DNA from 2 places in the Pseudomonas sp. P5_B3 genome. Region 1 is predicted to be linked to the other one. Evidence: predicted binding sites of a transcription regulator. Region 1 holds the regulator's gene; the other holds the start of a gene.
What was found. Region 1 encodes sigma-54, which starts transcription at its own class of promoters, with help from an activator protein. Its sites were predicted from a motif close to ANTGGCATNNANNTTGCTNT; they were not measured.

Region 1 (14,978 bases):
AGGCAAAGTCGTGCGGGTATTGCCGGGGATGCAGGCAGCATTCGTCGATATCGGCCTGGATCGTGCTGCATTCATTCATGCGTCGGAAATTTCCCTGCGCGAAGGCCCGGCGGTCGAGAGCATCAGTGCACTGGTGCACGAAGGCCAGAGCCTGGTGGTGCAAGTGACCAAGGACCCGATCGGTTCCAAGGGCGCGCGCCTGACCACTCAGCTGTCGATCCCTTCGCGTTACCTGGTGTACATGCCACGCACGGCCCATGTCGGCATTTCCCTGAAGATCGAAGACGAGGCCGAGCGCGAGCGACTCAAGCAAGTGGTCACCGATTGCGTGGCCAAGGAAGGGATCAAGGAAGCTGGCGGTTTCATTCTGCGCACGGCAGCCGAAGGCGCCGGCGCCGATGAAATCCTCATGGACATCCGCTACCTGCGAAGGCTCTGGGATCAGATCAGCGCCCAGATCAAAACCATCAGCGCGCCCAGCGTGATCTACGAAGACCTCGGTTTGGCGCTGCGCACCCTGCGTGATCTGGTGAGCCCGAAAATCGAGAAGATCCGTATCGACTCCCGGGAAACCTTCCAGAAAACCACGCAATTCGTCGCCGAATTGATGCCCGAGATTGCCGACCGTCTGGAGCATTACCCGGGCGAGCGGCCGATTTTTGACCTGTATGGCGTCGAAGACGAAATCCAGAAGGCTCTCGAGCGCAAGGTCCCGCTCAAGTCCGGCGGTTACCTGGTGGTCGACCCGGCGGAAGCCATGAGCACCATCGACGTCAACACCGGGGCGTTCGTCGGCCATCGCAACCTCGAAGAAACCATTTTCAAGACCAACCTCGAAGCCGCGACAGCCATCGCTCGTCAATTGCGCCTGCGCAACCTCGGCGGAATCATCATCATCGACTTCATCGACATGGAAGATGAAGAACACCAGCGCCAGGTGTTGCGCACGCTCGAAAAGCAACTGGAGCGCGATCACGCCAAGACCAACATCATCGGTATCACCGAACTGGGCCTGGTGCAGATGACCCGCAAGCGCACCCGCGAAAGCCTTGAACAAGTGTTGTGCGAGCCGTGCAACGCCTGTCAGGGGCGCGGCAAGCTCAAGACCCCGGAAACCGTTTGCTACGAAATCTTCCGCGAAATCCTGCGTGAAGCACGCGCCTATCAGGCGGAAGGCTATCGTGTATTGGCAAACCAGAAAGTGGTGGACCGCCTGCTCGACGAAGAGTCGGGCAACGTCGCCGAGCTGGAAGGGTTTATCGGGCGCACCATCCGCTTTCAGGTCGAAACCATGTATTCCCAGGAACAATACGACGTGGTGCTGCTCTGAAGCGTATCGTTTTGATTGTTCGAGAATGGCTGGCCTCAGCTTTTTGCAAAAATTTTGCCATGGGGGCCACCTGACATGGACCGTCTGACACGCATTTTGGCCGCACTGACCCGCTGGGGTCTGGGCCTGTGCGCGTTGGTTTTGGTGTTGATGGCGCTCTACGTCAGCCTGGGCCGGGAGCTGACGCCGTTAGTCGCCGAGTACCGTGCCGACATAGAAACCAAAGCCAGCGATGCCTTGGGCATGCCGTTGCAGATCGGCGAGCTCGAAGGCAACTGGAGTGGATTCGCCCCCATACTGATGGCGCATGACGTGACGGTCGGCGAGGGCGCCAATGCCTTGCACCTGGATCAGGTGCGTGCGGTGCCTGACCTTTGGGCCAGCCTGCTGGCCCGTCAGGTACGCATCGCTCATCTGGAGCTCAGCGGCCTGAAGATCAGCGTCAAGGAGGGTAACGACGGTCAATGGGCACTGGAAGGTTTGCCGGTGCAGCAGGACCAGCCAACCGATCCGGAACAGTTGCTCAATCGCATGCAGATGATCCAGCAATTGTCGGTGCTGGACAGCCAGGTGACCTTGCAGCCGTTTGCACAGTCGCCGCTGACCCTGACCTACGTCGGCCTCAATCTGAAAACCGGGGCGTCGCGGCAGCGGCTCGACGCGCGGCTGACGCTGCCCGACGGCCAGCCCGTGGCCATGAGCCTGCGTACCCGCATTCGAGCCAGTCAATGGCAGGACGGTGAAGCCGAGGCCTATCTGAGCCTGCCGCAAAGTGACTGGTCGAAGTGGTTGCCCGAGCGAGTGACCCAAGAGTGGAGTTTCTCTGAGATCAAAGCCGGTGGCGAGCTTTGGCTGACCTGGGGCAAAGGCACCTTGCAAAGCGCTGCGGTGCGTTTGAATGCGCCACAACTCAAGGGTGCCTATGCCGAGCGCAAGCAGATCCAGATCAACAATCTGGCCCTGAACGGCTACTTCCAGCGCAGTGCCGAAGGCGCGTCAGTGACTCTCGATTCCCTGGCGATGAACCTCGGCGAGACCCGCTGGGAAACGCATTTGCAGCTCAAGCAAAACGCGGCCACTGATAAAACCGAAGAGCTCTGGCACCTGCAAGCCGACCGGGTCGATCTCACTCCGCTGACCCCGCTGCTCAACGCTATGGCGCCGTTGCCAGAAGGTTTTGCCACGGTCGTCGAGCGGCTCAAAGTCACGGGCAGCCTGCGTAACGTGCTGGTCGACTTGCGCCCCAATGCCACAGACGACAGCAAGTTCGGCTTTGCCGCCAATCTCGACCAGGTAGGCTTCGATGCCTATCACGGTGCGCCGGCGGCGCGAAATGTCAGCGGCAGCATCAGTGGTGATCTGGGGCGCGGCGAATTGCGCATGGACAGCAAGGATTTCATGCTGCATCTGGACCCTATTTTCGCCAAGCCATGGCAGTACATTCAGGCCAATGCGCGGCTGACCTGGAAGCTCGATAAAGAAGGTTTCACCCTGATTGCGCCGTACCTGAAGGTGCTGGGCGAGGAAGGCAAGATCGCCGGCGACTTCCTGATTCGCCTGCATTTCGATCACACCCAGGAAGACTACATGGACCTGCGGGTTGGCATGGTGGACGGAGACGGTCGCTACACCGCCAAGTACCTGCCGGCAGTCCTCAGCCCGGCGCTGGACGAATGGCTGCGTACCGCGATTCTCAAGGGCGCGGTGGATCAAGGCTTCTTCCAGTATCAAGGGTCGCTCAGCCACGGTGCCGCAGACGAGGATCGCAGCATCAGCCTGTACTTCAAGGTTCACGATGCCGAACTGGCCTTCCAGCCGGGCTGGCCTCATGTCAGCAAGGTCAGCGGCGATGTGTTTGTCGAAGACAGCGGCGTGCGGATTCTGGCCAGCAAGGGCCAGTTGCTCGATACCCAGGTCAACGATGTTTACGTCGACATTCCCCATGTACCTGCCGGGCAGAACGTTCATTTGTTCCTCGATGGAGGATTTGCCGGCGGTTTGGGCGATGGCCTGAAAATCCTCCAGGAAGCGCCGATCGGTACCGGGGCAACCTTTGCCGGGTGGGAAGGCGAGGGTGATCTGCAAGGTAAGTTGAAGCTGGATATTCCGCTGGCGAAAGGCGAGGAGCCGAAGATCCTCGTCGACTTCAAGACCGCCAAGGCGCGCTTGAAACTGGCTGAACCTGTGCTGGAGTTGACCCAGCTCAAAGGTGATTTCCGTTTCGACAGTGCCAAGGGCCTGAGTGGACAGAGCATCAGCGCACGGGCGTTCGACAAGCCGGTCACCGCACAGATTTTTGCCGACGGCAGCCCGGGTAAGCTCAATACCCGGGTGACCGCGTCGGGCCAGGTCGAGGTCAGGAAGCTGACCGACTGGCTGAAGGTGACCCAGCCTCTGCCGGTGACCGGCGTGATCCCGTATCAACTGCAACTGACCCTGGATGGTGCCAATAGCCAGTTGAGGGTCAATTCCAGCCTCAAGGGTGTGGCCGTCGATTTGCCTGCACCGTTCGGCATGACTTCCGAGGCTGGGCGCGACACGACGTTCCGCATGACCTTGCAGGGCGACGAGCGGCGCTATTGGGTCAACTACGGGGACCTGGCGAGTTTCACGTTCGCCGCACCGGCCAGCAATTTCGCCGACGGTCGCGGGGAATTGTCCCTCGGTGGCGGCGAGGCCGTGTTGCCTGACACCAAAGGCCTGCGGATACGGGGCGTATTGTCGGAGCTGGACGTTGGCCCGTGGAAGGATCTGGCGGATAAATACGCCGGAGAGGACCCCGGCGGCAGCGCCAGGCAATTGCTCAGCGGCGCGGACTTCAAGGTGGACAAGCTTAGCGGTATCGGCACCACGCTCGACCAGGCCTCGATTCAGCTGATGCGCAAACCTTCCGCCTGGGCGCTGCAACTCGACAGCCAGCAGATCAAGGGCAGCGCGAGCTTGCCCGATGCGAAAGCCTCGCCGATCACGATCAATCTGCAAACCGTGCGTCTGCCGGCACCGGACCCGGCCGTGCTGGCCGATGAAAACTCGCCGGATCCGCTGGCGTCGGTGGACCCGACGAAAATCCCCGCGATGGACATCACCATCAATCAGTTATTCCAGGGGCAGGATCTGGTAGGGGGCTGGTCGCTGAAGATTCGTCCTACGCCCAAAGGCATCGTGTTCAACTCGCTGGACCTGGGCCTCAAGGGCATACTGTTGGTGGGCAGCGGTGGCTGGGAAGGCATGCCCGGCGCCAGCAACAGCTGGTACAAGGGACGCATCAGCGGCAAGAACCTCGCCGATGTGCTCAAGGGCTGGGGGTTTGCGCCGAGCGTCACCAGCAAGGACTTTTATATGGATGTCGATGGCCGCTGGCCCGGCTCGCCAGCCTGGGTGGCGACCAAGCGTTTCTCCGGCTCGCTCGATGCGACGCTCAATCAGGGCCAGTTCGTCGAAGTCGAAGGCAGTGCCCAGGCGCTGCGGGTATTTGGTTTACTCAACTTCAACTCCATCGGCCGGCGCCTGCGCCTGGACTTCTCCGACCTGTTCGGCAAAGGTCTGAGTTATGACCGGGTCAAAGGGCTGCTGGTTGGGACCAATGGCGTGTATGTCACCCAGGAGCCGATCCGGCTGACCGGCCCTTCGAGCACTATTGAACTGGACGGCACCCTGAACATGGTGGCCGATCAGATCGATGCGAAACTGATGGTGACCTTGCCGGTGACCAATAACCTGCCGATTGCCGCACTGATCGTCGGTGCACCCGCGGTCGGCGGGGCACTGTTCCTGATCGACAAGCTGATCGGCGACCGGGTCTCCCGTTTCGCCAGTGTGAAGTACAGGGTCCAAGGGCCGTGGAAAGAGCCGAAAATCACCTTCGACAAGGCTTTTTGAGGTCCTTTTTCAAAAGGCACTCGGCAAGTCTATGGAGTAGCATGGCCGCATACGATTCCAGGAGTGCGCCATGTCTGTAGCGGTGATTCAAATGGTCAGCCAGAGCGATGTGCTGGCTAATCTGGCCCAGGCCCGTCGACTGCTCGAACAAGCGGCCGCCGGTGGCGCGAAGCTCGCGGTATTGCCGGAAAACTTTGCCGCCATGGGCCGGCGCGACGTTGCCGACATCGGGCGCGCCGAAGCCTTGGGCGAAGGCCCGATCCTGCCCTGGTTGAAACAGACCGCACGCGACCTCAAGTTATGGATTGTGGCCGGCACGTTGCCATTGCCGCCGGTGGATCAGCCAACGGCGAAAGCCCATGCCTGTTCGTTGCTGGTCGATGACCAGGGCGAAACGGTGGCGCGCTACGACAAGCTGCACCTGTTCGATGTGGACGTGGCGGACAATCGTGGCCGTTATCGCGAATCCGATGACTATGCTTATGGCAACGCAGTGGTCGTGGCGGACACGCCCGTCGGCCGGGTTGGCCTGACGGTCTGCTATGACCTGCGCTTTCCCGAGCTGTACAGTGAATTGCGCGCGGCCGGCGCGGAACTGATTACCGCCCCTTCGGCCTTCACCGCGGTGACCGGCGCGGCGCATTGGGATGTGCTGATACGTGCGCGGGCCATCGAGACGCAATGTTATGTGCTCGCCGCGGCCCAGGGCGGGACGCATCCGGGGCCACGGGAAACCTTTGGCCATGCCGCCATCGTCGACCCTTGGGGGCGTGTGCTGGCGCAACAGGATCAAGGCGAGGCCGTACTACTGGCCGAACGCGATAGCAGCGAACAGGCGTCCATCCGGGCGCGGATGCCGGTGTCCAGTCACCGGCGATTTTTCTCGCAGGGCGCCCAGCGACCTGCATCAGAACGACGAATTTAAGGCGTAAAGCATATGAGCGAGTTGTTGTCCTCAGTCAGTGAACACCTGCTGGCGCCCGGTGGCGTCACGATCGAGAGCCTGCAAGGCGTGCTCGGCGACTTGGCCGGGCCAGGCATCGATGCCGCCGACCTGTATTTCCAGGGGCAGATCTCCGAGTCCTGGGCGCTGGAAGACGGCATCGTCAAGGAAGGCAGCTTCAACCTTGACCAAGGTGTAGGTGTGCGTGCGCAATCGGGTGAAAAAACCGGTTTTGCCTACAGCAATGCCATCACACTTGAGGCCTTGGGCGCGGCGGCGCGTGCCGCCCGTTCGATTTCCCGGGCCGGGCAGCACGGCACCGTACAGGCATTCACCAGCCAGGACGTCGCGCAGTTATATGCACCGGACAATCCCCTGGAAGTGCTGACCCGTGCCGAGAAAGTCGATTTGCTCAAGCGAGTTGACGCCGCGACCCGTGCCCTCGACCCACGCATCCAGCAAGTCACCGTGAGCATGGCCGGTGTCTGGGAGCGGATTCTGGTGGCTTCCACCGACGGCGGTCTGGCGGCGGATGTGCGCCCGCTGGTGCGGTTCAACGTCAGTGTGATCGTTGAGCAGAACGGTCGCCGCGAGCGCGGCGGTCATGGCGGTGGCGGGCGGACCGATTACCGTTATTTCCTCGGCGAAGACCGCGCCATGGGCTATGCCCGTGAAGCGTTGCGCCAGGCACTGGTCAACCTAGAAGCCATCCCGGCACCCGCTGGCACCTTGCCGGTAGTGCTCGGTTCCGGCTGGTCAGGCGTGCTGTTGCACGAAGCGGTCGGTCATGGTCTGGAAGGCGACTTCAACCGCAAGGGCAGTTCGGCCTACAGCGGGCGCATGGGCGAGATGGTTGCGTCGAAGCTGTGCACCATTGTCGATGACGGCACCCTGGCCGGTCGCCGCGGCTCGTTGAGCGTCGACGACGAAGGTACGCCGACCGAGTGCACCACGCTGATTGAAAACGGCGTGCTCAAAGGCTACATGCAGGACAAGCTCAACGCCCGCCTGATGGGCGTGGCGCGCACCGGTAACGGCCGTCGCGAATCCTACGCGCACCTGCCGATGCCACGCATGACCAACACCTACATGCTCGCCGGCGAAAGCGACCCGGCGGAAATCATCGCCTCGGTAAAACGCGGCATCTACTGCGCCAACCTGGGTGGCGGTCAGGTGGACATCACCAGCGGCAAGTTCGTGTTCTCCACCAGCGAGGCGTACCTGATCGAGGACGGCAAGATCACCGCTCCGGTCAAGGGTGCGACCCTGATCGGCAACGGGCCGGAAGCCATGAGCAAGGTGTCGATGGTCGGTAATGACCTGTCGCTGGACAGCGGCGTGGGCACGTGTGGCAAGGATGGGCAGTCGGTGCCGGTGGGTGTCGGCCAGCCAACGCTGAAGATTGATGCGATCACCGTGGGTGGCACGGGTTCGTAAGAGGTGAGGCTGCGGGTGAGCTGCGAGGCAGCTCACCCGGTTCGAGAATTAACGCAGACCGCGTTGAGTCTCGTCCAGCTCACGGATGTACTTGAAGATTTTACGGCTGGCAGCAGGAGGCTTGTTTTGCGCCACCTCATGCTGGGCCTGACGGATCAGGGAGCGCAATTGCTGGCGGTCCGCGTCCGGGTAGTCGACGACGAATTTTTCCAGAACGGCATCGTCGCCGGCGATCAGACGATCGCGCCAGCGCTCCAGGTTATGGAAACGTTCGTTGTATTGACGGGTGGAGGCATCGAGTTGATCGAGCAGAACCAGAATGGCGGCAGTGTCCTGATCGCGCATCAGTTTGCCGATGAACTGAAGGTGCCGTTTACGCGCGATGTTCGCGGTGTGCTTGGGCGCATCGGCCAGAGCCCGACGCATTCCGTCGGTCAAGGGCAGTTTTGCCAGCAAGTCAGGCTTGAGTGTTGTAAGGCGCTCGCCAAGGTCAACCAGAGCATGCAGCTCGCGTTTAACCTGGGATTTGCTTTTTTCTCCCGTATCGAGGGAGTCGTCGTAAGAATCAACCATGGTGGCCGTCCGCAAAGAAACGCCGCCATGATAACCAGTCGGGGGCCGCTTGTCCGGCCCGGTCGCTCGATGACCGTTACCGAAAGCAGAATTTGAGTGGAGAACAGCATGAGTGCAGTTGAAAGCGTCGGCCCACAAGCGTTGCCGGCACTGCAGGAACAAGTCGAGCAGATCATCGCTGAAGCCAGGCGCCAGGGGGCCAGCGCCTGTGAAGTGGCGGTGTCACTGGAGCAGGGCTTGTCGACCACGGTGCGTCAGCGTGAAGTCGAAACGGTAGAGTTCAACCGCGATCAGGGTTTTGGCATCACCTTGTACGTCGGTCAGCGCAAAGGCTCGGCCAGCACATCGGCCAGTGGTCCGGAAGCGATTCGCGAAACCGTCGCCGCTGCACTGGCCATCGCCAAACACACTTCGGAAGACGAAGCCTCGGGCCTGGCGGATGCCGCGCTGATGGCGCGGGATATTCAGGATTTCGACCTGTTCCACCAATGGGACATCACTCCGGAACAAGCCATCGAACAGGCCCTGGCCTGCGAAGCCGCGGCGTTTGCTGCCGACAGCCGAATCAAGAATGCCGACGGCACCACCCTCAGTACCCATCAGGGTTGCCGCGTTTATGGCAATAGCCACGGGTTTATCGGCGGTTACGCATCGACTCGTCATAGCCTGAGCTGCGTGATGATCGCCGAGGCCGATGGCCAGATGCAGCGCGATTACTGGTACGACGTGAACCGCCAGGGCAACTTGCTTGCCGATCCGGTGAGCATCGGCCAGCGCGCTGCGCAACGGGCGGCGAGCCGACTGGGCGCGCGGCCGGTGCCGACTTGCGAGGTGCCGGTGCTGTTTTCCGCAGAGTTGGCAGGGGGGCTGTTCGGCAGTTTCCTGTCGGCGATTTCCGGCGGCAGCCTGTATCGAAAGTCTTCGTTCCTTGAGGGCACTCTCGGTCAGAAGCTGTTTCCGGAATGGCTGACCATCGACGAGCGTCCGCACTTGATGCGAGCCTTGGGCAGCGCGGCGTTCGATGGCGATGGCCTGGCAACCTATGCCAAACCGTTCGTCGAAAAAGGCGAGTTGGTGTCGTACATCCTCGGTACCTATTCCGGCCGCAAGCTCGGCATGCCGAGCACGGCCAATGCCGGCGGCGTGCACAACCTGTTCGTCACCCATGGCGATGAAGACCAGGCGGCCTTGCTGCGGCGCATGGGGCGCGGGCTGTTGGTCACCGAGTTGATGGGCCAGGGGCTGAACATGGTCACCGGCGACTATTCCCGTGGCGCGGCGGGTTACTGGGTCGAGAACGGCGAAATCCAGTTCGCGGTCCAGGAAGTGACCATCGCCGGGAACATGCGCGACATGTTCAAGCAGATCGTGGCCGTGGGTAATGATCTGGAGTTGCGCAGCAACATTCGCACAGGTTCGGTGCTGATCGAGCGGATGACGGTGGCGGGTAGCTAAGCCTTCCCGTTACACAAAAAAAAGGCGCGCCACCCATCCGGGTGGCGCGCCTTTTTTTGTGGAACTTTTGATGTTTATTCGCCTTCGTCGAAGTAGTTATTGATCAGGGCTACCAGCGCGTCCATCGCTTCCTGTTCCTGCTCGCCTTCCGTGCTCAGATAGATTTTGGTGCCCTTGCCGGCAGCGAGCATCATCATGGCCATGATGCTTTTGCCATCTACTGTGGATTCAGGTGTGCGTCCTACCCTGATCGTGCAGTCCTTGAACTGGCCGGCGACCCCGACGAATTTTGCAGACGCTCGGGCATGCAGGCCCAGCTTGTTGATGATTTCGATTTCCAGAGCAGGCATCGCGATGTGAATCCTTTAGCTGAGGTCGCGGTGGCGAACCTGGACGTTCTTCAGGGTTTTTTGCAGCGCCTGCCCCAGACGCTCGGTCAGGTAGACGGAACGGTGATGTCCGCCAGTGCAGCCAATGGCAATGGTGACGTAGGCGCGGTTGCTGGCGGCAAAACGAGGCAGCCACTTTAGCAGGTATGTGGAAATGTCCTGGAACATCTCTTCGACATCCGGCTGTGCCGCCAGGTATTCGGCAACCGGTTGATCGAGCCCGGACTGCTCGCGCAATTCCGGTTTCCAGTAAGGGTTGGGCAGGCAACGCACATCGAACACCAGGTCGGCGTCCACCGGCATGCCACGCTTGAACCCGAAGGACTCCACCAGGAACGCAGTGCCCGGCTCGGGCTGATTCAACAGACGCAGTTTGATGGCGTCGCGCAGCTGGTACAGGTTCAGGCTGGTGGTGTTGATCTTGAGATCGGCGAGGTCGGCAATCGGCCCGAGCAGGTCGCTCTCGACGCTGATGGCTTCGGCCAACGAGCGGTTCGCGTTGGTCAGGGGGTGACGTCGGCGGGTTTCCGAGAAGCGCTTGAGCAGGGTTTCTTCGTCGGCATCCAGGTACAGCACATCGCACTGGATATGGCGGTTGCGGACTTCTTCGAGCAGCTCGGGGAAGCGTGACAGGTGGCTGGGCAGGTTGCGCGCGTCAATGGAAACGGCGACCAGCGGCTGTAGCAGCTCGGTATGAATCAAGGCTCGTTCGGCCAGTTCCGGCAGCAGACCGGCAGGCAGATTGTCGATGCAGTAGTAGCCGTTGTCCTCAAGAACGTTGAGGGCGGTGCTTTTACCTGAGCCGGAACGGCCACTGACGATGATCAAGCGCATGATTACTGACCGTTTTGCTCGTCCAGGACAACCTGATACAGGGCTTCGTTGCTTGCAGCATGACGCAGTTTTTCGCGAACTTCCTTGCGGTCGAGCATGCTGGCGATCTGTCGCAGCAGCTCAAGGTGCGCATCGGTGGCAGCTTGCGGGACCAGCAATACGAACAGCAGGTCAACCGGCGCGCCGTCGATGGCGTCGAAGTCGATAGGGGCGTCCAGGTGCATCAAAGCACTGATGGGCGAAACACAGCCCTTGAGACGGCAGTGTGGAATAGCGATGCCGTTGCCAAAACCGGTGGAGCCGAGTTTTTCACGGGCAATCAGCGCCTCGAAGACATCTTGCATCTCCAGGGCCGGCACTTCGCGGGCGATCAGATTGGCAATTTGTTCGAGGGCTTTCTTTTTACTGCCGCCCGGCACGTTCACCAGGGAACGGCCGGGGGTCAGGATACTTTCAAGTCGGATCATGGGTTGGGAGTGTTAACGACCGGTTGCGCCCTGGAGGAGGCTCTGGGTCTTTTCCTTATGCTTTTTGAGTTGTTTATCCAGCTTGTCGGTAAGTGCGTCGATCGCGGCGTACATATCGGTATGTTCCGCGTTGGCGACCACTTCATTCCCGGGAATATGCAACGTGGCTTCGATTTTCTGCTTCAGTTTTTCGACGGTCATCGTGACCTGCACATTAGTGATCCTGTCGAAATGTCGCTCCAATCGTTCGAGTTTTTCGCCGATGTAGGTGCGAAGAGGTTCGGTCACTTCCAGTTGGTGTCCACTGATGTTGACTTGCATACAGCTTCTCCTTCGTTGCCAGTGCATAAAGCGGCAGATCAGATGATCTGCCACTGGAACGCTGTGGCGTGGCCCTACATCAACCGCTTGCGTTCGCTCGAAGGCGCGATCCCGAGGGATTCGCGGTACTTGGCGACGGTGCGGCGAGCCACCTGAATGCCTTGTGCCTCCAGTAAACCAGCGATCTTGCTGTCACTCAATGGCTTTTTCTGATTTTCCGCGGCAACCAGTTTTTTGATGATCGCGCGGATCGCCGTGGACGAGCATTCGCCGCCTTCGGAGGTGCTGACGTGACTGGAGAAAAAGTACTTCAGTTCATAAATGCCCCGGGGGGTATGCATGAACTTCTGGGTGGTCACCCGTGAAATCGTCGACTCATGCATGCCGACCGCTTCGGCGATGTCATGCAGGACCAGCGGCTTCATGGCTTCGTCGCCATATTCGAGGAAACCACGCTGATGCTCGACGATCTGGGTGGCAACCTTCATCAGGGTTTCATTGCGGCTTTGCAGGCTCTTGATGAACCAGCGGGCTTCCTGCAACTGATTGCGCATGAACGTGTTGTCGGCGCTGGTGTCGGCGCGGCGCACGAAACCGGCGTACTGGGCGTTGACCCGCAGCCGTGGCACCGACTCCTGATTCAGCTCCACCAGCCAGCGCTCGTTGTCCTTGCGCACGATAACGTCAGGAACGACGTACTCGGCTTCGGTGGACTCGATCTGCGAACCCGGGCGCGGGTTGAGGCTCTGGACCAGCTCGATGACCTGGCGCAGTTCATCTTCCTTGAGCTTCATGCGGCGCATCAGCTGGCTGTAGTCGCGGCTGCCAAGCAAGTCGATGTAATCGGTGACCAGGCGCTTGGCCTCGGCCAGCCAAGGGGTCTTGGCGGGTAGCTGGCGCAATTGCAGCAGCAGGCATTCGCCCAGGTTACGGGCGCCGATGCCGGCGGGCTCGAATTGCTGGATGCGGTGCAGGACCGCTTCGATTTCGTCCAGTTCGATGTCCAGTTCCGGATCGAAGGCGTCGAGGATTTCCTCGAGGGTTTCGTCCAGGTAGCCCTGATTATTGATGCAGTCGATCAGGGTCACGGCGATCAGGCGATCGGTGTCGGACATCGGGGCCAGGTTCAGTTGCCACAGCAAGTGGCTTTGCAGGCTTTCGCCGGCCGAAGTGCGGGTGGTGAAGTCCCACTCGTCGTCGTCATTGCTGGGCAGGCTGCTGGCGCTGGTCTGGTAAACGTCTTCCCACGCGGTGTCGACGGGGAGTTCGTTGGGGATGCGCTCGTTCCAGTCACCCTCATCGAGGTTATCGACCGTCGGGGCGCTTTCCTGGTAGGAGGGTTCCTGGATGTCGGCGTTGGGCTTCTGTTCGGCGTTGTCGGCCAAGGGGTCGGTGTTATCGAAGTCGTCGCCTTCTTCCTGGCGTTCGAGCATCGGATTGGACTCCAGGGCCTCCTGGATTTCCTGCTGCAGGTCCAGGGTCGACAATTGGAGCAGGCGGATAGCCTGTTGCAGCTGCGGTGTCATCGTCAGCTGCTGGCCCATTCTCAAGACTAGCGATGGTTTCATGGCAGGGGCTTAACACCTTATTCGCCGGCGCACACGCGCCATCCACTACAGGGCGCCGGGGCGCCAAACTTAAGCAAATTATATGCCTGAAACTGAAGGGTTTGCCTAGAGCGCTGTAACAATAAAAGCTGCAAAGTTTTGTTGACAGGTTGCTCCGGCTGGCTCCTGAACATCTTTGAAGCGTCGGGTTTGCCTAGAGCGCTGTAACAATAAAAAAGAGTTGATTTTTTATCGAGACAAGCGCTTGTCGACTGCTCTGGTGCCTCGGTGTCTTACAGGCGGAATTCGTGGCCCAGGTACACTTCCTTCACCAGGTCGTTGGCCAGGATGGTTTCAGCGTCGCCTTCGGCGATCAGTTGGCCGTCGTTGACGATGTAGGCGGTTTCGCAGATATCCAGGGTTTCACGAACGTTGTGGTCGGTGATCAGCACGCCAATGCCTTTGGCCTTGAGGTGGTGAATGATCTGCTTGATGTCCCCGACCGAAATCGGGTCCACGCCGGCGAAGGGTTCGTCGAGGAGGATGAATTTCGGGTTGGTGGCCAGGGCCCGGGCGATTTCCACGCGACGGCGCTCACCACCGGACAGGCTCATGCCGAGGTTGTCGCGGATGTGGCTGATGTGGAATTCCTGCAGCAGGCTTTCCAGCTCCTTGCGACGACCGGCCTTGTCGAGTTCCTTGCGAGTCTCGAGGATGGCCATGATGTTGTCGGCCACCGACAGTTTGCGGAAGATCGATGCTTCTTGCGGCAGGTAGCCGATACCGGCCTTTGCGCGACCGTGCATCGGCTGGTGGCTGACGTCCAGGTCATCGATCAGGACGCGGCCCTGGTCGGCCTGTACCAGACCGACGATCATGTAGAAGCAGGTGGTCTTGCCGGCGCCGTTCGGGCCAAGCAGGCCGACGATCTGACCGCTGTCGATGGACAGGCTGACATCGCGCACGACCTGGCGGCTCTTGTAGCTCTTGGCCAGATGCTGAGCTTTCAGAGTTGCCATTACTGGGCCTTATTCTCGTCGGTTTTCTTCTTCGGCTGGATCACCATGTCGATACGCGGACGTGCCTCGGTGACCTTGCTGCCCGTGGCGCGACCGGCGCTGGCGAGCTTCTTGACCGTGTCGTAGACGATTTTTTCGCCCTGGGTGACGTTGTTGTCCTTGTCGACAACCTTGGCCTTGTCGATCAGTACGACCCGGTTTTGCGCGGCGTGATACTGGATCGTCACGCCCCAGCCCTGAACAGGCTTGGTATCGCCAGCGGTTTGCAGTTGCTCGAAGTACGCCAGGTTGCCCACCGAGGTCACTACGTCGATGTCGCCAGTCGGGGTGCGGGTGATGGTCACGGTGTTGCCGGTCACCTTCATCGAGCCCTGGGTGATGATCACGTCACCCTTATAGGTAGCAATACCTTGCTTGTCGTCCAGTTGGGCATCGTCGGCCTGAATGCGGATAGGCTGCTGTTGATCTTCCGGCAGAGCCCAGGCGCTCACGCTTCCCAGTGCTGCGCCCAGACTGAGCAAAATCGGGAGGGTTTTAACGAGCCTCATACTGTCCTCTTACGTTCGATAGCAGGTGTATCCTGCTTTCTTTCAAATACGCTTTCATTCCCTTGCCAGTCGATACACCGCCAGCGCCGTCGATTCTAACGTCTTGCTCGGTCTGCGCATATTGCTGCTGCGGGAACACGGTCATGCGGGTGCTGGTGATCAGGGTTTTACGGTTTTTCTCGTCGAAGCGCGTGATGCGCACGTCATCGATCAGCTCGACCTGTGTGCCATCAGGG
Region 2 (14,978 bases), on a different contig from region 1:
CATAAAAAAACGGGCAGTCACCGCCAGGGACTGCCCGTTTTTTGTTGACGCTCTATCAGAGATCGTCTTTGTCGAAGCGACGCGCTTCGCGTTGCAACTGGTAGACGAAGCGTTCGACCTGACGCTGCACCAGCCCGCTCATGTTGTGGAAGCGAATGCCGGCGAAGGTGGTGGAGATCTTTTCTTCGAAGTGCAGATAACGCAACTCGACCGGCGCGGTCATCTTGCCAAAGGGCAGTTCGGCGCTGAAGCGGTCGTAAACCTGACCCAGTTGCAGGCTGCCAGTGATGTCGCCGTCGAAACGCAATTTGCAGCCGGTAGCGGAAATATCCAGCAGCTTGCCGCTGATCGGAGCCTTGAGCTTTTCGCCATCGAGGTTGACGTTGACCAGTTGTGCCAGCTTCAGTGCTGCACGGAATGCATTGCGGCGCTGGTGGTACACCACTTCATCGGGAAGGGCGCCGCGATAGCAGCGGCTGCCACCGGATTCATCGATGGTCAATCGGCCGTTGCTTTCCCAGGCAATGCGTACGCCTTCGTGGAAGCCTTCGACCCTGAACGGTTCGCCCGCCATCAGGTAACGCTCGCCATCACGGGGGATCATTTCGTCCAGGGCAATCATATTGCTGTCACGGTCCAGGTCCACCAGGTAACTCTGGAAACGCTGGCTGCGCTCGTGGAACGTAATGATCAGCGGGTCATGGCTTTCGAGCAGCTGGCGCAGGTTGCTGGAGATTTCCAAGGGCGTGGAGAGCACCTTGGGTGGCTGCGGAGCATCATCCACGGATAAGGCATTGGACACGGTTAATCAATCTCCAGACAAAATTTGACTACGGCAGGCTAGCAGTTTGCCAGTATGTTGCGCGTCTTGATAGAGCGGGGGCATTGACCGGTTCATGCCTGACTGAGCGGGCGTGGCTTGGCAAGCCTGGAGAATGTTCCGCTGGCATCGTAAAGCGCCGGGGTTTCACCGCCGGTGAGGATTTTCAGCTGGGTGGCTGTAGCGGCCTGCTGGGTGAGGATCGACTGGCCGTTGTTGGCGTTGATGGCCTGGCACTGGGCCAGGAGATCGGTCAGCACGTCACTTTGCGCCAGCAACTGGTCGCCAATGCTCGACTGGCTGGCCAGTTGCTCAAGACCGCCACGGTTGGTCGGCAGGTTGAGGCTGGCGAGAATTTCACTGCGCTTGCGGCCATGCTGTTCGAGCAACACGACCAATGCCTGTTTCTGCGCCAGGATGTCCTCGAGCAATGGCATGTCGCGGCCATGCAATGCGAGGGATTCGGTCTGCAGTAATTCCAGCAGGTGTTGCGCTGGAGCAAAGTCGTCGGTGATCAGTTGCAGTAGATTAGTGTCGTGCATGGCTGGCCTTGGGTTTTAAGCGTCCAAAAGCCTGGCGCCGGCGGTGGCCTAGCGCTGGGCTTCGAAGTTGAGCAGTTTGCTGGCTACACGGTTGCTGTCGACTTTATAGCTGCCATCGGCAATCGCTGCTTTCAACTCGGCCACGCGGGCGTTGTCGACGGCGGGTTGATCGCGCAGCTTGTCAGTGACCTTCTGCAACTGTTGAGCCTCATCGCTGAGATGTACCGATTCCCCGCTTTTGACGGTACCGGCCTGTTCGGCCGCGGACTCCAGCGGCGCGGATTTGCCGGTTTCGGCGTTTTCCTTGCTGGCGCTGGTACGTGTACTGCCCGTAAGTGACGAGGAGCTGTTCAAACGGCTGAAATCGATGACCATGATAAAAAACCTCTGGGAATTTGGACGCTTGCCATGGTTTCGGCCATTCCCTGGAAAACTTTAGGCCCATTTATCAATGAACCTCGCGCGCGCCAGCGCTTGCCCTGCATGGAGCACAGTCTAGGGAACAGCCGGGGCAAGCGCCACATTCCGATGAGCAGGGAGCCTTACATGGACACTTCCACCTGCCCCGGCGCCATGACCTGCGCCTTGATGACTCGCTGGGAATTGAGGTTTTTCACCCGGATCTGTTCGCTCAGGCTGCCGTTTGACAGGGCTTCGCCCGGCATGCGTACGCTGAGCGTACCGCTGCGGGCGGTAATCACCACCTGATCACCCTTGCGGATGACCTCGGCCTGTTCGATATGCACCAGGGTAATCACCTGGTCGGCGACCATTGGTCGGGTCAGTCGCTGCCCGATAGCCTGGTCCAGGGAGGTCAGGTAGCCCTGGCCGATGAGGCTGATATCGCGTTCGCGCAGGACCACATCCAAAGGCTCGACAATGTTGGCGCGGCGCAGTGGCCGGGCGCTGGTCACGACATCGCGAAACAGGCGGACTTGAGCGGGTACGAACACGGTCCAGGGGGAGGCGCCCTCGCAGCGGACCTTGACCGTGACCCGACCCAGCGGCTTGGGACTCTCAAGGGTTGCTGTCAATTCCTTGTCGCACATGGGCATGTGCATGCGCGGATCGAGCGGGTTGACCTGGATCTCGTAGCGGCCTTCCGTTTGACTGGTAGCCAGATAGTCTTCTACGGTGAATTCAAGAAAGCCCTGAGTGACGCCGATAAGCATGTCAGGCAAGGTAACCGCGTCAGCAAGGGCAGGGCTGCCAGCGTTGAACAGGCAAACGGCCGCCAGCACGCCGAGCAATTTGCGGCAGGGTGTGGTCAGGCGTCGGAAAAATGTCGGTTCTGTGTTCATAACGATTAAAAAAGCAAGCGCCGTGCCGTTTAGTGATGAAGGCACGTCGCAACAACACTTGGCGTTGGTGTAGGAGTCTGGGCATGGCTGGTGTAATGGATTCGGTGAACCAGCGCACGCAACTGGTGGGGCAGAATCGCCTTGAGCTGTTGTTGTTCCGTCTCGACGGCCAGCAGCTGTACGGGATCAACGTGTTCAAGGTTCGGGAGGTGCTGCAATGCCCCAAACTGACGCTGATGCCCAAGTCCAGTCCTGTCGTGTGCGGCGTGGCGAACATCCGGGGGGCGACCATTCCGATCCTCGATCTGGCGATGGCGACCGGCTCCGGTGCTTTGAAGGACAAGAACAATCCCTTCGTGATCATCACGGAGTACAACACCAAGACCCAGGGTTTCCTGGTTCGCTCGGTGGAACGCATCGTCAACATGAACTGGGAGGAGATCCATCCGCCACCCAAGGGCACCGGTCGCGATCACTACCTGACGGCGGTGACGCGGGTCGACAATCAGTTGGTCGAAATCATCGATGTCGAGAAGGTGCTGGCGGAAGTGGCACCGACGCCGGAAGCGATTTCCGTCGGCGTGGTGGATGTCGAAACCCAGCACAAGGCGCTTTCGTTGCGCGTGCTGACGGTCGACGACTCGTCGGTGGCGCGCAAGCAGGTCACGCGTTGCCTGCAAACGGTCGGCGTCGAAGTGGTGGCGTTGAACGACGGTCGGCAAGCGCTGGACTACCTGCGCAAACTGGTCGACGAGGGCAAGAAGCCGGAAGAAGAGTTCCTGATGATGATCTCCGACATCGAGATGCCGGAAATGGACGGGTACACCCTGACGGCGGCAATCCGCAACGACCCGCGCATGCAAAAGCTTCATATCATCCTGCATACTTCGTTGTCGGGTGTGTTCAATCAGGCGATGGTCAAGAAGGTCGGTGCCGATGACTTCCTGGCCAAGTTCCGTCCTGATGACCTGGCATCCCGGGTAGTCGACCGGATCAAGGCAGCAGATATCAGCCAGGGGCCCGCGCCCCTGGCGGTCAACACGATTTAAGAGGCGGCATCATTGTCTACGGGTAATTTGGATTTCGAACAGTTCCGGGTATTCCTGGAAAAAGCCTGTGGCATTTTGCTCGGTGAAAACAAGCAGTACCTGGTCTCCAGCCGTCTCAACAAACTGATGGAACAGCAAGGCATCAAGTCTTTGGGTGAGCTGGTTCAGCGCATGCAGACGCAACCGCGCAGCGGTTTGCGCGAGCAGGTGGTAGACGCCATGACCACCAACGAAACCCTGTGGTTTCGTGACACCTACCCGTTTGAAGTCTTGAAGAACAAGGTACTGCCCGAAGCGATCAAGGCCAGTCCCGGCCAGCGCCTGCGCATCTGGTCGGCGGCGTGCTCGTCGGGCCAGGAACCGTATTCGCTGTCGATGTCCATCGACGAGTTCGAGCGGGTCAACATGGGCCAGTTGAGGATGGGTGTGCAGATCGTTGCCACCGACCTGTCCGGCACCATGCTGAACAACTGCAAGACCGGCGAGTACGACAGCCTGGCCATCGGCCGCGGTCTGTCGCCTGAGCGTCTGCAGCGTTATTTCGACCCGAAAGGGCCGGGACGCTGGGCGATCAAGGCGCCGATCAAGAGCCGGGTGGAATTCCGTTCCTTCAACCTGCTGGACAGCTACGCGAGCCTGGGCAAGTTCGACATCGTGTTCTGCCGCAACGTGCTGATCTACTTCTCCGCCGAGGTGAAGAAGGACATCCTGTTGCGCATCCACAGCACGTTGAAGCCGGGGGGGTACCTGTTCCTCGGTGCTTCCGAAGCGCTGAACGGTTTGCCGGATCATTACCAGATGGTCCAGTGCAGCCCGGGGATCATTTACCAGGCGAAGTGATTTCGTTGGTATTGTCAAAAAACGGGAGCCCTCAGGGGCTCCCGTTTTTTTTTGCCTGATGATTTCTTGCAAACGCTGCTGGCCCCTGTGGGAGCGAGCTTGCTCGCGATAGCGTCCTGACAGTCGAGTTCAGCGTTACCTGACACACCGCAATCGCGAGCAAGCTCGCTCCCACAGTGGTTGGCGGTGTTCTGAAAAGGGTAAGGAGGCGGCAGAAAAGCGGCATGCGGCGGAAAACCGTTGCCGCTTTTCTGGCATTGCCGCGTTGCCATGGCCGGCAAAGCCCCGGTTTCCGGGCTTTTTTGAATTGGCATGGGGCTTGCTAAGTTGATCCTACGAAAAATCAGGTCACCCGAAGGTTTCCCGACATGAGCATCAGCTTCGATAAAGCGCTCGGTATCCACGAACAAGCCCTGGGCTTCCGCGCCCAGCGTGCCGAAGTCCTGGCCAACAACATCGCCAACGCCGATACCCCGAACTACAAGGCTCGGGACCTGGACTTCTCGAAAGTGCTCGCTGAGCAAAACGAGAAAACCAAAAGCGGTACCTTCGCCTTGAACATGACCAATAGCCGTCATATCGAAGCTGAAGGCCTGGGCAATGGCGACGAGTCGTTGCTGTATCGCACGCCGATGCAACCGTCGATCGACCAGAACACCGTGGACGCTCAGCTGGAACAGTCGAACTATGCGGAAAACGCGATCGGCTTCCAGGCCAGCTTCACCCTGCTCAACAGCAAATTCAAAGGGCTGGTGTCAGCCCTGCGCGGAGAGTAAGCCATGTCTCTATCCAGTGTTTTCAACATTGCCGGTAGCGGCATGAGTGCGCAAACCACGCGTTTGAACACCGTCGCTTCGAACATCGCCAACGCCGAGACGGTTTCGTCGAGCATCGACCAGACCTACCGCGCGCGTCACCCGGTGTTCGCCACCATGTTCCAGGGCGGCCAGAGTGGCGGCAGCGACTCGCTGTTCCAGAGCCAGGATGCCGCAGGTCAGGGCGTGCAGGTGCTGGGTGTGGTCGAAGACCAGAGCAACCTCGAGGCGCGCTACGAGCCGAACCATCCGGCGGCCGATGCCAAGGGCTACGTCTACTACCCGAACGTCAACGTGGTTGAAGAAATGGCCGACATGATTTCCGCGAGCCGTTCGTTCCAGACCAACGCCGAAATGATGAACACCGCCAAAACCATGATGCAGAAGGTCCTGACCCTCGGTCAGTGATAAGGGGCGACTCAGATGAGTGTTACCGATTCCACCAGTGGTTTGAGCCTCAATGACATCCTGGCCAACTCCTCGATCAAGACCAACACCACGACTGACGGCCTCGCGTCGGCAACCGGCAGCGCCACGGGCAACAAGGCCCTGGGCAAGGATGCGTTCCTGCAGTTGCTGGTGACCCAGCTGAAAAACCAGAACCCGCTGGAGCCCCAGGACAACGGCGCGTTCGTGGCCCAGTTGGCGCAATTCAGCAGCCTGGAAGGCATCACCACGCTCAACAGCACCGTGAGCGGCCTGGCCAGCAACTACAACTCGTCCCAGGCCTTGCAGGCGTCGTCGCTGGTGGGCCGTTCGGTCATCGCGCCGGGTGACAAGGCCGTGGTCGATACCACCAAGAGCCTCAGCGGTACGGTGGTGGTGCCGTCTTCGGTGGCGTCCGCCACCCTGAAGATCACCGACTCAACCGGCAAGACTGTGCGCACCATCGACCTCGGTTCGCAGAAGGCCGGCAACGCCAGCTTCATCTGGGACGGCAAGAACGATGCGGGTGAGACAGTACCTGCGGGCACCTACACCTTCGGCGCCACGAGCACGATCGATGGCCAGTCCGTCGCGTTGATCACCAACCTGCCCGCGACCGTCAACAGCGTGACCATCAGCCAGACCGGCGGTGAGTTGATGCTCAATCTGGCCGGGCTGGGTAGCGTTGCCCTGTCCAAAGTACAAACCATTGGTATGTAGAGCCGACTAACACGGCACAAAGGAGTGGATGATGTCTTTCAATATCGGCCTTAGCGGTCTCTATGCAGCCAATAAACAACTGGACGTGACCGGCAACAACATCGCCAACGTCGCGACCACCGGTTTCAAATCGTCCCGTGCAGAATTCGAAGACGTGTACTCGGCGACCCGCCTGGGCACCGGCAGCAAGACCGTCGGCAACGGCGTGCGCCTGGCCAACGTTTCCCAACAGTTCGGTCAGGGTGACGTGAGCAACACCGGCAACGTGCTCGACATGGGTATCCAGGGCAACGGTTTCTTCGTCCTGAGCAACAACGGTTCGCTGACCTACACCCGTGCCGGTACATTCAAGACTGACAAGGAAGGCTACGTCACCAACAGCGACGGCACTGCCCGCCTGCAAGGTTACGGTGTGGACTCCAACGGCAAGATCGTCAATGGCGTGCTGACCGACCTGCGAATCGACACCTCCAACCTGGCGCCGAAGTCCACCAGCACCGTGTCGTCGACGATCAACCTGAACTCCACCTCGGCGGTGATCGACCAGACGGTTGCGGCGAACAAGTTCGACCCGTCCAAGACCGAGACCTTCACCAAGTCGTTCAGTACTCCGATCTTCGATACCCAGGGTAACCAGCACACCATGGATCAATACATGGTCAAGACTGGAGCGAACACTTGGGACACCTACACGCTGATCGATGGTCGCAACCCGGATGGCAGTGATCCTACCGTTACCGCTCCGGTTGCTTCGACCATGTCGTTCGATTCCACCGGTAAACTGACTTCGGTCAGCACGCCGGTGACGCCGCCAACCACGCCACCGACTTCGGTGATCAGCAGTGACCTGAAAATCACCAACTGGACCCCGGGCAGTGTCACCAATGGCGTCTGGACAGCCAACGGCGCCGCAGCCGATCCGGCTGGATTGACCATCGCCATGGCCAGCACCACCCAGTTCAACGCCGACACCGCGCGTTCGATTCCGGCACAGAACGGTTACGCCACTGGCCAGATCACCAACCTGACCATCGACGGCAGCGGTGTGTTGCTGGCCAACTTCAGCAACAACCAGACCAAGCCGATCGGCCAGATCTCCCTGGCCAGCTTTACCAACGAGCAAGGCCTGCAACCGGTAGGCGGTACCAGCTGGAAAGAAACCTACGCATCGGGCATTCCTGGTTACGATGCACCGGAAACCGGAACTCTGGGTTCCATCGTTTCGAACTCCCTGGAAGAGTCCAACGTCAATCTGACCAACGAACTGGTCGACCTGATCAAGGCGCAGAGCAACTACCAGGCGAACGCCAAGACCATCTCCACCCAGAGCACCATCATGCAGACCATCATTCAGATGACTTGATGCTGGATTGTGCTGTGCAAGGAGCCCCTCATCAGAGGGGCTTTTTTGTGATCTGAGGTTTTGTGTTGGATGTGATGGCCTCATCGCGAGCAAGCTCGCTCCCACAGGGGACCGAGTCTTTCCTGATAAACACGATCAACTGTGGGAGCGAGCTTGCTCGCGATGAGGCCAGTCCAGCCACTAATTTCTTACAGGCAAAAGAAAACCCCCGACCCGCCAGAGGCTGATCGGGGGTTTCGAGTAAGCGCCTTGCGACGCTTACCGGCTCAGCTTATTGGCAAGCTTCGCAATCCGGCTCGTCGATGGCGCAAGCCTTCGGCACTGGAGCAGGGCCGGCAGGCGCTGCCAGGACCGAGTCGTCACCGTGGTTGCCGCCGCTGGAAACAGCGTTCAGCTTGCCGGTGTTGATGGTCGACTTCTCGGTGCTGGTCGCGGCCAGGGCACGGAGGTAGTAAGTGGTTTTCAGGCCACGGTACCAGGCCATGCGGTAGGTCACGTCCAGCTTCTTGCCCGAAGCGCCAGCGATGTACAGGTTCAGCGACTGAGCCTGGTCGATCCACTTCTGACGACGGCTTGCCGCGTCGACGATCCACTTGGTGTCCACTTCGAAGGCGGTCGCGTAGAGCTCTTTGAGTTCTTGCGGGATGCGCTCGATCTGCTGCACCGAACCGTCGTAGTACTTCAGGTCGTTGATCATGACCGAATCCCACAGACCGCGAGCCTTCAGGTCGCGAACCAGGTACGGGTTGATCACGGTGAATTCGCCCGACAGGTTCGATTTCACATAGAGGTTCTGGTAGGTCGGTTCGATCGACTGCGAGACGCCGGTGATGTTGGCGATGGTCGCGGTCGGTGCGATGGCCATGATGTTGGAGTTACGAATGCCTTTCTGTACACGGGCGCGAACCGGTGCCCAGTCCAGGGATTCGTTCAGGTCGACATCGATGTACTTCTGGCCACGGGCCTCGATCAGGATCTGTTGCGAATCCAGCGGCAGGATGCCTTTGGACCACAGCGAACCGTTGAACGTCTCGTACGAACCGCGCTCGTCGGCCAGGTCGCAGGAAGCCTGGATCGCGTAGTAGCTGACCGCTTCCATCGACTTGTCGGCGAACTCGACGGCAGCATCGGAACCGTAAGGGATGTGCTGCAGGTACAGCGCGTCCTGGAAGCCCATGATGCCCAGTCCGACCGGACGGTGCTTGAAGTTGGAGTTCTGCGCTTGCGGCACCGAGTAGTAGTTGATGTCGATCACGTTATCGAGCATGCGCACGGCGGTGTTCACGGTGCGTTGCAGCTTGGCGGTGTCCAGCTTGCCGTCGACGATGTGGTTCGGCAGGTTGATCGAGCCCAGGTTGCAAACGGCGATCTCGTCCTTGTTGGTGTTCAGGGTGATCTCGGTGCACAGGTTCGAGCTGTGGACCACGCCGACGTGCTGCTGCGGGCTGCGCAGGTTGCACGGGTCCTTGAAGGTCAGCCATGGGTGGCCGGTTTCGAACAGCATGGACAACATCTTGCGCCACAGGTCTTTGGCCTGGATGGTCTTGAACAGCTTGACCTTGCCCGGGTACTCGGTCAGGGCTTCGTAGTACTCGTAGCGCTCTTCGAAGGCCTTGCCGGTCAGGTCGTGCAGGTCCGGTACTTCGGACGGCGAGAACAGGGTCCACTTGCCGTCATCGAAGACGCGCTTCATGAACAGGTCCGGGATCCAGTTGGCGGTGTTCATGTCGTGGGTACGACGACGGTCATCACCGGTGTTCTTGCGCAGCTCGATGAACTCTTCGATGTCCATGTGCCAGGTTTCCAGGTAGGCACATACAGCGCCTTTGCGCTTGCCGCCCTGGTTAACCGCTACGGCGGTGTCGTTCACTACTTTCAGGAACGGCACGACGCCCTGGGATTTGCCGTTGGTGCCCTTGATGTACGAACCCAGCGCACGAACCGGGGTCCAGTCGTTACCCAGGCCGCCAGCGAATTTCGACAGCATGGCGTTGTCGTGGATCGCGTGGTAGATGCCCGACAGGTCATCCGGCACGGTGGTCAGGTAGCAGCTCGACAGCTGTGGACGCAGGGTACCGGCGTTGAACAGGGTCGGGGTCGAAGCCATGTAGTCGAAGGACGACAACAGGTTGTAGAACTCGATCGCGCGGTCTTCTTTGTGCTTCTCTTCGATCGCCAGGCCCATGGCCACGCGCATGAAGAAGATCTGCGGCAGTTCGAAACGCACGCCATCCTTGTGGATGAAGTAACGGTCGTACAGGGTTTGCAGGCCCAGGTAGGTGAATTGCTGGTCGCGCTCGTGGTTGATCGCCTTGCCCAGTTTTTCCAGGTCGAAGGTGGCCAGCACAGGGTTCAGCAGTTCGAACTCGATACCTTTGGCGATGTAGGCCGGCAGCGCCTTGGCGTACAGGTCGGCCATTTCGTGGTGGGTGGCGCTCTCGGCCACACCGAGGAAGCCCAGGCCTTCGCCGCGCAAGGTGTCCATCAGCAGGCGCGCGGTCACGAACGAGTAGTTCGGCTCGCGTTCAACCAGGGTACGGGCAGTCATCACCAGGGCGGTGTTGACGTCGTTCAGGGCCACGCCGTCGTACAGGTTCTTCAGGGTTTCGCGCTGGATCAGGTCGCCGTCGACTTCTTCCAGGCCTTCGCACGCTTCGGTGACGATGGTGTTCAGGCGGCCCATGTCCAGCGGCGCCAGGCTGCCATCGGCACGGGTGATGCGGATCGACGGGTGAGCGTTGACCGCTTCTTCGGCCGGAGCGTGGGCGGCGCGTTCTTTCGAACGACCGTCACGGTAGATCACGTAGTCGCGAGCGACTTTCTGCTCGCCGGCACGCATCAGGGCCAGTTCGACCTGGTCCTGGATTTCTTCGATGTGGATGGTGCCGCCCGATGGCATGCGACGCTTGAAGGTCGCGGTGACCTGTTCGGTCAGGCGGGCAACAGTGTCGTGGATTCGCGACGAGGCAGCAGCGGTGCCGCCTTCAACTGCGAGGAACGCTTTGGTGATGGCGACGGTGATTTTGTCATCGGTGTAGGGAACGACAGTGCCGTTACGCTTGATCACGCGCAGTTGGCCAGGCGCGGTGGCGGACAGATCCGAATTCGAATCAGCGGCCTGCGGCAAGGTGCCCTGCGGGTTCTCGCGAGTTGTGTCGGTTTGCATGGGGGAGTGTCTCCACATTCTCTATGTTTGTTTGGGCACCATCACGGTGCCCACCGTTCCGTCCTGAAGCACTACAACCGGCGAGCGCCGGGCATAACGACTTCGGGACAGTAGGAAGGGGGCTTTATCGGGCGCCGCTTCCATGCCGAAGTCTTTGGTCTCACGCCTTGGGCCTGAAACCTTGGTCCTTTGCAGGTGACAGTTGGGACTGCAACACCCGTACCGTTTTCACCACTCTGGGCCGAAATACAGTAGCCATCCGCATGCGCGGTTTGGTCTTTCGAAAATACGTATGGTTCAACCGGACAGAGGCAATAAAAGCGCTTGAAATTGGTGTCTGGTTTGTGTTTGGTTTTTTTGCGCAAAACCCTACATCTAGGGTTTTTTTAGCGCCGGGCTACAAGATAATGCGTTTTGGGGGGCGATTGCAACGTACTGCCTGTGGATAAACCTGTGCGTAAATTGTGTGTGAAAGAGGGAATCGGCGTGTAGGCCGCGACCTTGCTGGACCGGACCTTTTTTCAGCATTTTTCAATGATCGAAAATGCTTCGGCGGATTTTTAAGGGCGCGAACCCTATCACAAAAAACCGCGTCGTCCGAACGCATTTACCCGCTTGTGTTCTCGACGGGCGGCGTTTATACAATCGGCCCAGCGTGTATACATATTTGTCCCTCCGAATCATTACAAAAAGACGGGCGGATCCTTCCTTATTAGCGTTTTGGCAAGCAGAGGTCACCCGTGGAGCAAGAAGCCTGGCAGGTATTGATTGTGGAGGACGACCAGCGACTGGCCGAACTGACCCGCGATTACCTGGAAGCCAATGGCCTGCGTGTATCGATCGAAGGCGATGGTGCGCTCGCTGCGAATCGCATCATCAAGGAACAACCGGACCTGGTGATCCTCGACCTGATGCTCCCCGGCGAAGATGGCCTGAGCATTTGCCGCAAGGTCCGCGCCCGCTATGACGGCCCGATCCTGATGCTCACCGCCCGCACCGATGACACTGATCAGATTCTTGGCCTGGACCTCGGCGCTGACGACTACGTCTGCAAACCGGTACGCCCGCGCCTGTTGCTGGCGCGTATCCAGGCGTTGCTGCGACGCAGTGAAACGCCCGAAGTCGCCCCGGAAAAACAGCGGCGTCTACAGTTCGGCCCGTTGATCGTCGACAACGCCTTGCGCGAAGCCTGGTTGCAGGGCAACGGTATCGAGCTGACCAGCGCCGAATTCGACTTGCTCTGGCTGTTGGTGGCCAATGCCGGGCGCATTCTGTCCCGGGAGGAGATCTTCACCGCACTGCGGGGCATCGGCTATGACGGTCAGGACCGCTCCATCGATGTGCGCATCTCACGCATCCGCCCGAAGATCGGTGATGACCCGGAGCATCCACGGCTGATCAAGACCGTGCGCAGCAAAGGCTATCTGTTCGTTCCCGAGGCTTGCGTAGACCAGACCCTGTGAACTCGATCTTCCTGCGTATCTATGGCGGCATGTGTGCTGCGCTGATTCTGGTGGCGGTGCTCGGTGTGCTGGCGTTGCACCTGCTCAATCAGGTGCGCAGCGAGCAATACCGCGAGCGCCTGGCCCACGGCACATTCACGCTGATGGCCGACAACCTGCAACCGATGAACCAGACCGAACGCCACCGGGCCTTGCTGGTATGGGAGCGGCTGCTCGGCATTCCGCTGGCGCTGAAAAACTTTGCCGAGACCGACCTCGACCTGACCCAGCGCACTCGTGTGCTGCGCGGCCAGGCACTGGTGGAACAGACCGGCCCGCATGCGGCGAAGGTATTCAAGCTGGTCAGCGACAAGGAACAGTTGATGCTCACCGGGGAAGTGCAGCAGATCAGCGAGCAACTGGCCCGGGCGACCATCTACCTGTTGACCGATGAACTGGTGCGCACCCCGGTCGCCGACCAGCCCATGCGCCTGGCGCAATTGAAGCAAGACAAGGGCTTCGGTTTCGACCTGCGTCTGGTCACGGTTGACGAGGCGGACATGGACGAAGACCAGAGTCGCCGGGTGTCCGAGGGCGACACTGTGATGGCGCTGGGCAAGGGCGGCGATTCGATCCGGGTGTTCGCCGGTATGGTCGGCACACCGTGGGTCCTGGAAATCGGTCCGTTGTATCAGATGAATCCTTATCCCCCGGAGTGGCTGGTGCTGATCGCCGCGCTGGGCCTGACGCTGATCGGCTTGATCGTTTATCTGTTGGTGCGTCAGCTCGAGCGACGCTTGCGTGGCCTGGAGGCCGCCGCCACGCGCATCGCCAAGGGCAGTCTGGAAACCCGCGTGCCGGCGCGCGGCGCGGACTCGGTGGGGCGGCTGGCCTCGGCGTTCAATGGCATGGCCGAGCACTTGCAGCAGTTGCTGGCGATCCAGCGCGAACTGGTGCGCGCGGTGTCCCATGAATTGCGCACGCCGGTGGCACGCCTGCGCTTTGGCCTGGAGATGATCGGTTCGGCCACCACGCCGCAAGCCCTGGAAAAATACTGCCAGGGCATGGACCACGACATCGAGGATCTCGACCGGCTGGTGGACGAGATGCTGACCTACGCGCGGTTGGAGCAGGGCTCGCCGGCGCTGAACTTTCAGCGAATCGATCTGGACGCCTTGGTCGATCAGGTGATCGAAGAACTGGCGCCGTTGCGCGCCGACGTCACGGTACAGCGCGGCTTGTGCCTGTCGGCCGCCGATAACGACGACGCCTGGGTCGAGGCTGAACCGCGTTATCTGCACCGGGCGATCCAGAACCTGGTGAGCAATGCCATGCGCCACGCGCAATCACGGGTGACCATCAGCTATCAGGTGGGGCAGCAGCGATGCCGGGTGGATATCGAAGATGATGGGCCGGGTGTGCCGGAGTCAGCGTGGGAGAAGATCTTTACGCCGTTCCTGCGTCTCGACGACAGCCGTACCCGGGCGTCAGGCGGGCATGGGCTGGGGTTGTCGATCGTGCGGCGAATCATCCATTGGCATGGCGGGCGGGCGTTGATCGGCAAGAGCAAAAGCCTTGGCGGGGCGTGTTTCAGTCTGAGCTGGCCGCGCAATCAGGAGAAGCGTTGAACCTTGTGTTGTCTGTTGCGGCCCCATCGCGAGCAAGCTCGCTCCCACAGGGATTTGTGGCGTGACATAGATCCAGTGTGGGAGCGAGCTTGCTCGCGATGGGGCCCGAACAGGCGCCAATAAACCTCAGGCCTTGATGCTGACCAAACTCAACAACTGCCCATCCTTGACCCCGAACTGCGCATCCAGCTCGGTGCCGTTGCGCCATTCGCCGGACAAGTCAGTGAGCAGTCGCAACCGCACCTCACCCGACTCACGCCACTCCAGCACTTCGGCGTGTTCGAAATAAAAGCGTTGCTGAACGATCGGATAGAGCGCCTTGAACAGGCTTTCCTTGACCGAGAAGGTCAGGGTGACCAGCAATGCCCGTTGATCGTGACCACCTGCCGCCATGCGCTGTAGCTCCGGCGGATTGAGGATTTCCCCGGCCAGACGTTCGGCCCGTTCGGCATTGAGCAGGTTTTCCAGATCCATGCCCAGGCCGCGCCAATGGCTTTTGTTCGCCACGATCGCCGCGGCCCGGCCAGTGCTATGGGTGATCGAGCCAGTGATATGAGCAGGCCAGACCGGCGCCCGGTCTTCACCGATGGCCGGAATGAAGCTCAAACCTTCGAGCCGCTGTAACGCGGCCCGGGCACACACCCGTCCGGCGAGAAACTCCGTCTGCCGTTTGGCCACCGAGCGCTGGATGCTCGCCGGCGCTTCGACGGCGCTGCGCTGAAAATCATCGCTGGCCAGTCGGGCGCTATCGAAGTGAGTACCCAGCAGGACCGTATCGGGCAGCACAAACGGCAGCGGCCAATGGTCATCGAGGGGCGTGCAGCAGACGGGCAGGGCGGGGGCTGAATTCATGTCGGACATTTTGC

Region 2: a site for sigma-54 is predicted at 4,859-4,878, ahead of flgB (flagellar basal body rod protein FlgB). Genes of this name have one in related genera too.

What each region holds. Positions count from the first base shown of each region.
Region 1 is NZ_JBFULI010000003.1:133,322-148,299, forward strand. It holds gene rng (ribonuclease G) at 1-1,330, shown strand, start outside; gene AC1DRN_RS03520 (YhdP family protein) at 1,406-5,209, shown strand; gene AC1DRN_RS03525 (carbon-nitrogen hydrolase family protein) at 5,280-6,134, shown strand; gene tldD (metalloprotease TldD) at 6,147-7,589, shown strand; gene yjgA (ribosome biogenesis factor YjgA) at 7,638-8,162, opposite strand; gene pmbA (metalloprotease PmbA) at 8,271-9,617, shown strand; gene AC1DRN_RS03545 (HPr family phosphocarrier protein) at 9,692-9,967, opposite strand; gene rapZ (RNase adapter RapZ) at 9,983-10,840, opposite strand; gene ptsN (PTS IIA-like nitrogen regulatory protein PtsN) at 10,843-11,307, opposite strand; gene hpf (ribosome hibernation-promoting factor, HPF/YfiA family) at 11,320-11,628, opposite strand; gene AC1DRN_RS03565 (RNA polymerase factor sigma-54) at 11,703-13,196, opposite strand; gene lptB (LPS export ABC transporter ATP-binding protein) at 13,469-14,194, opposite strand; gene lptA (lipopolysaccharide transport periplasmic protein LptA) at 14,194-14,742, opposite strand; gene lptC (LPS export ABC transporter periplasmic protein LptC) at 14,729-14,978, opposite strand, start outside.
Region 2 is NZ_JBFULI010000008.1:121,753-136,730, reverse strand. It holds gene AC1DRN_RS07860 (flagellar brake protein) at 56-802, opposite strand; gene AC1DRN_RS07855 (flagella synthesis protein FlgN) at 895-1,362, opposite strand; gene flgM (flagellar biosynthesis anti-sigma factor FlgM) at 1,411-1,737, opposite strand; gene flgA (flagellar basal body P-ring formation chaperone FlgA) at 1,905-2,663, opposite strand; gene AC1DRN_RS07840 (chemotaxis protein CheV) at 2,747-3,712, shown strand; gene cheR (protein-glutamate O-methyltransferase CheR) at 3,725-4,552, shown strand; gene flgB (flagellar basal body rod protein FlgB) at 4,921-5,328, shown strand; gene flgC (flagellar basal body rod protein FlgC) at 5,332-5,775, shown strand; gene flgD (flagellar hook assembly protein FlgD) at 5,791-6,513, shown strand; gene flgE (flagellar hook protein FlgE) at 6,545-7,876, shown strand; gene AC1DRN_RS07810 (ribonucleoside-diphosphate reductase subunit alpha) at 8,148-11,042, opposite strand; gene AC1DRN_RS07805 (response regulator) at 11,783-12,505, shown strand; gene AC1DRN_RS07800 (ATP-binding protein) at 12,502-14,112, shown strand; gene AC1DRN_RS07795 (4'-phosphopantetheinyl transferase family protein) at 14,239-14,964, opposite strand.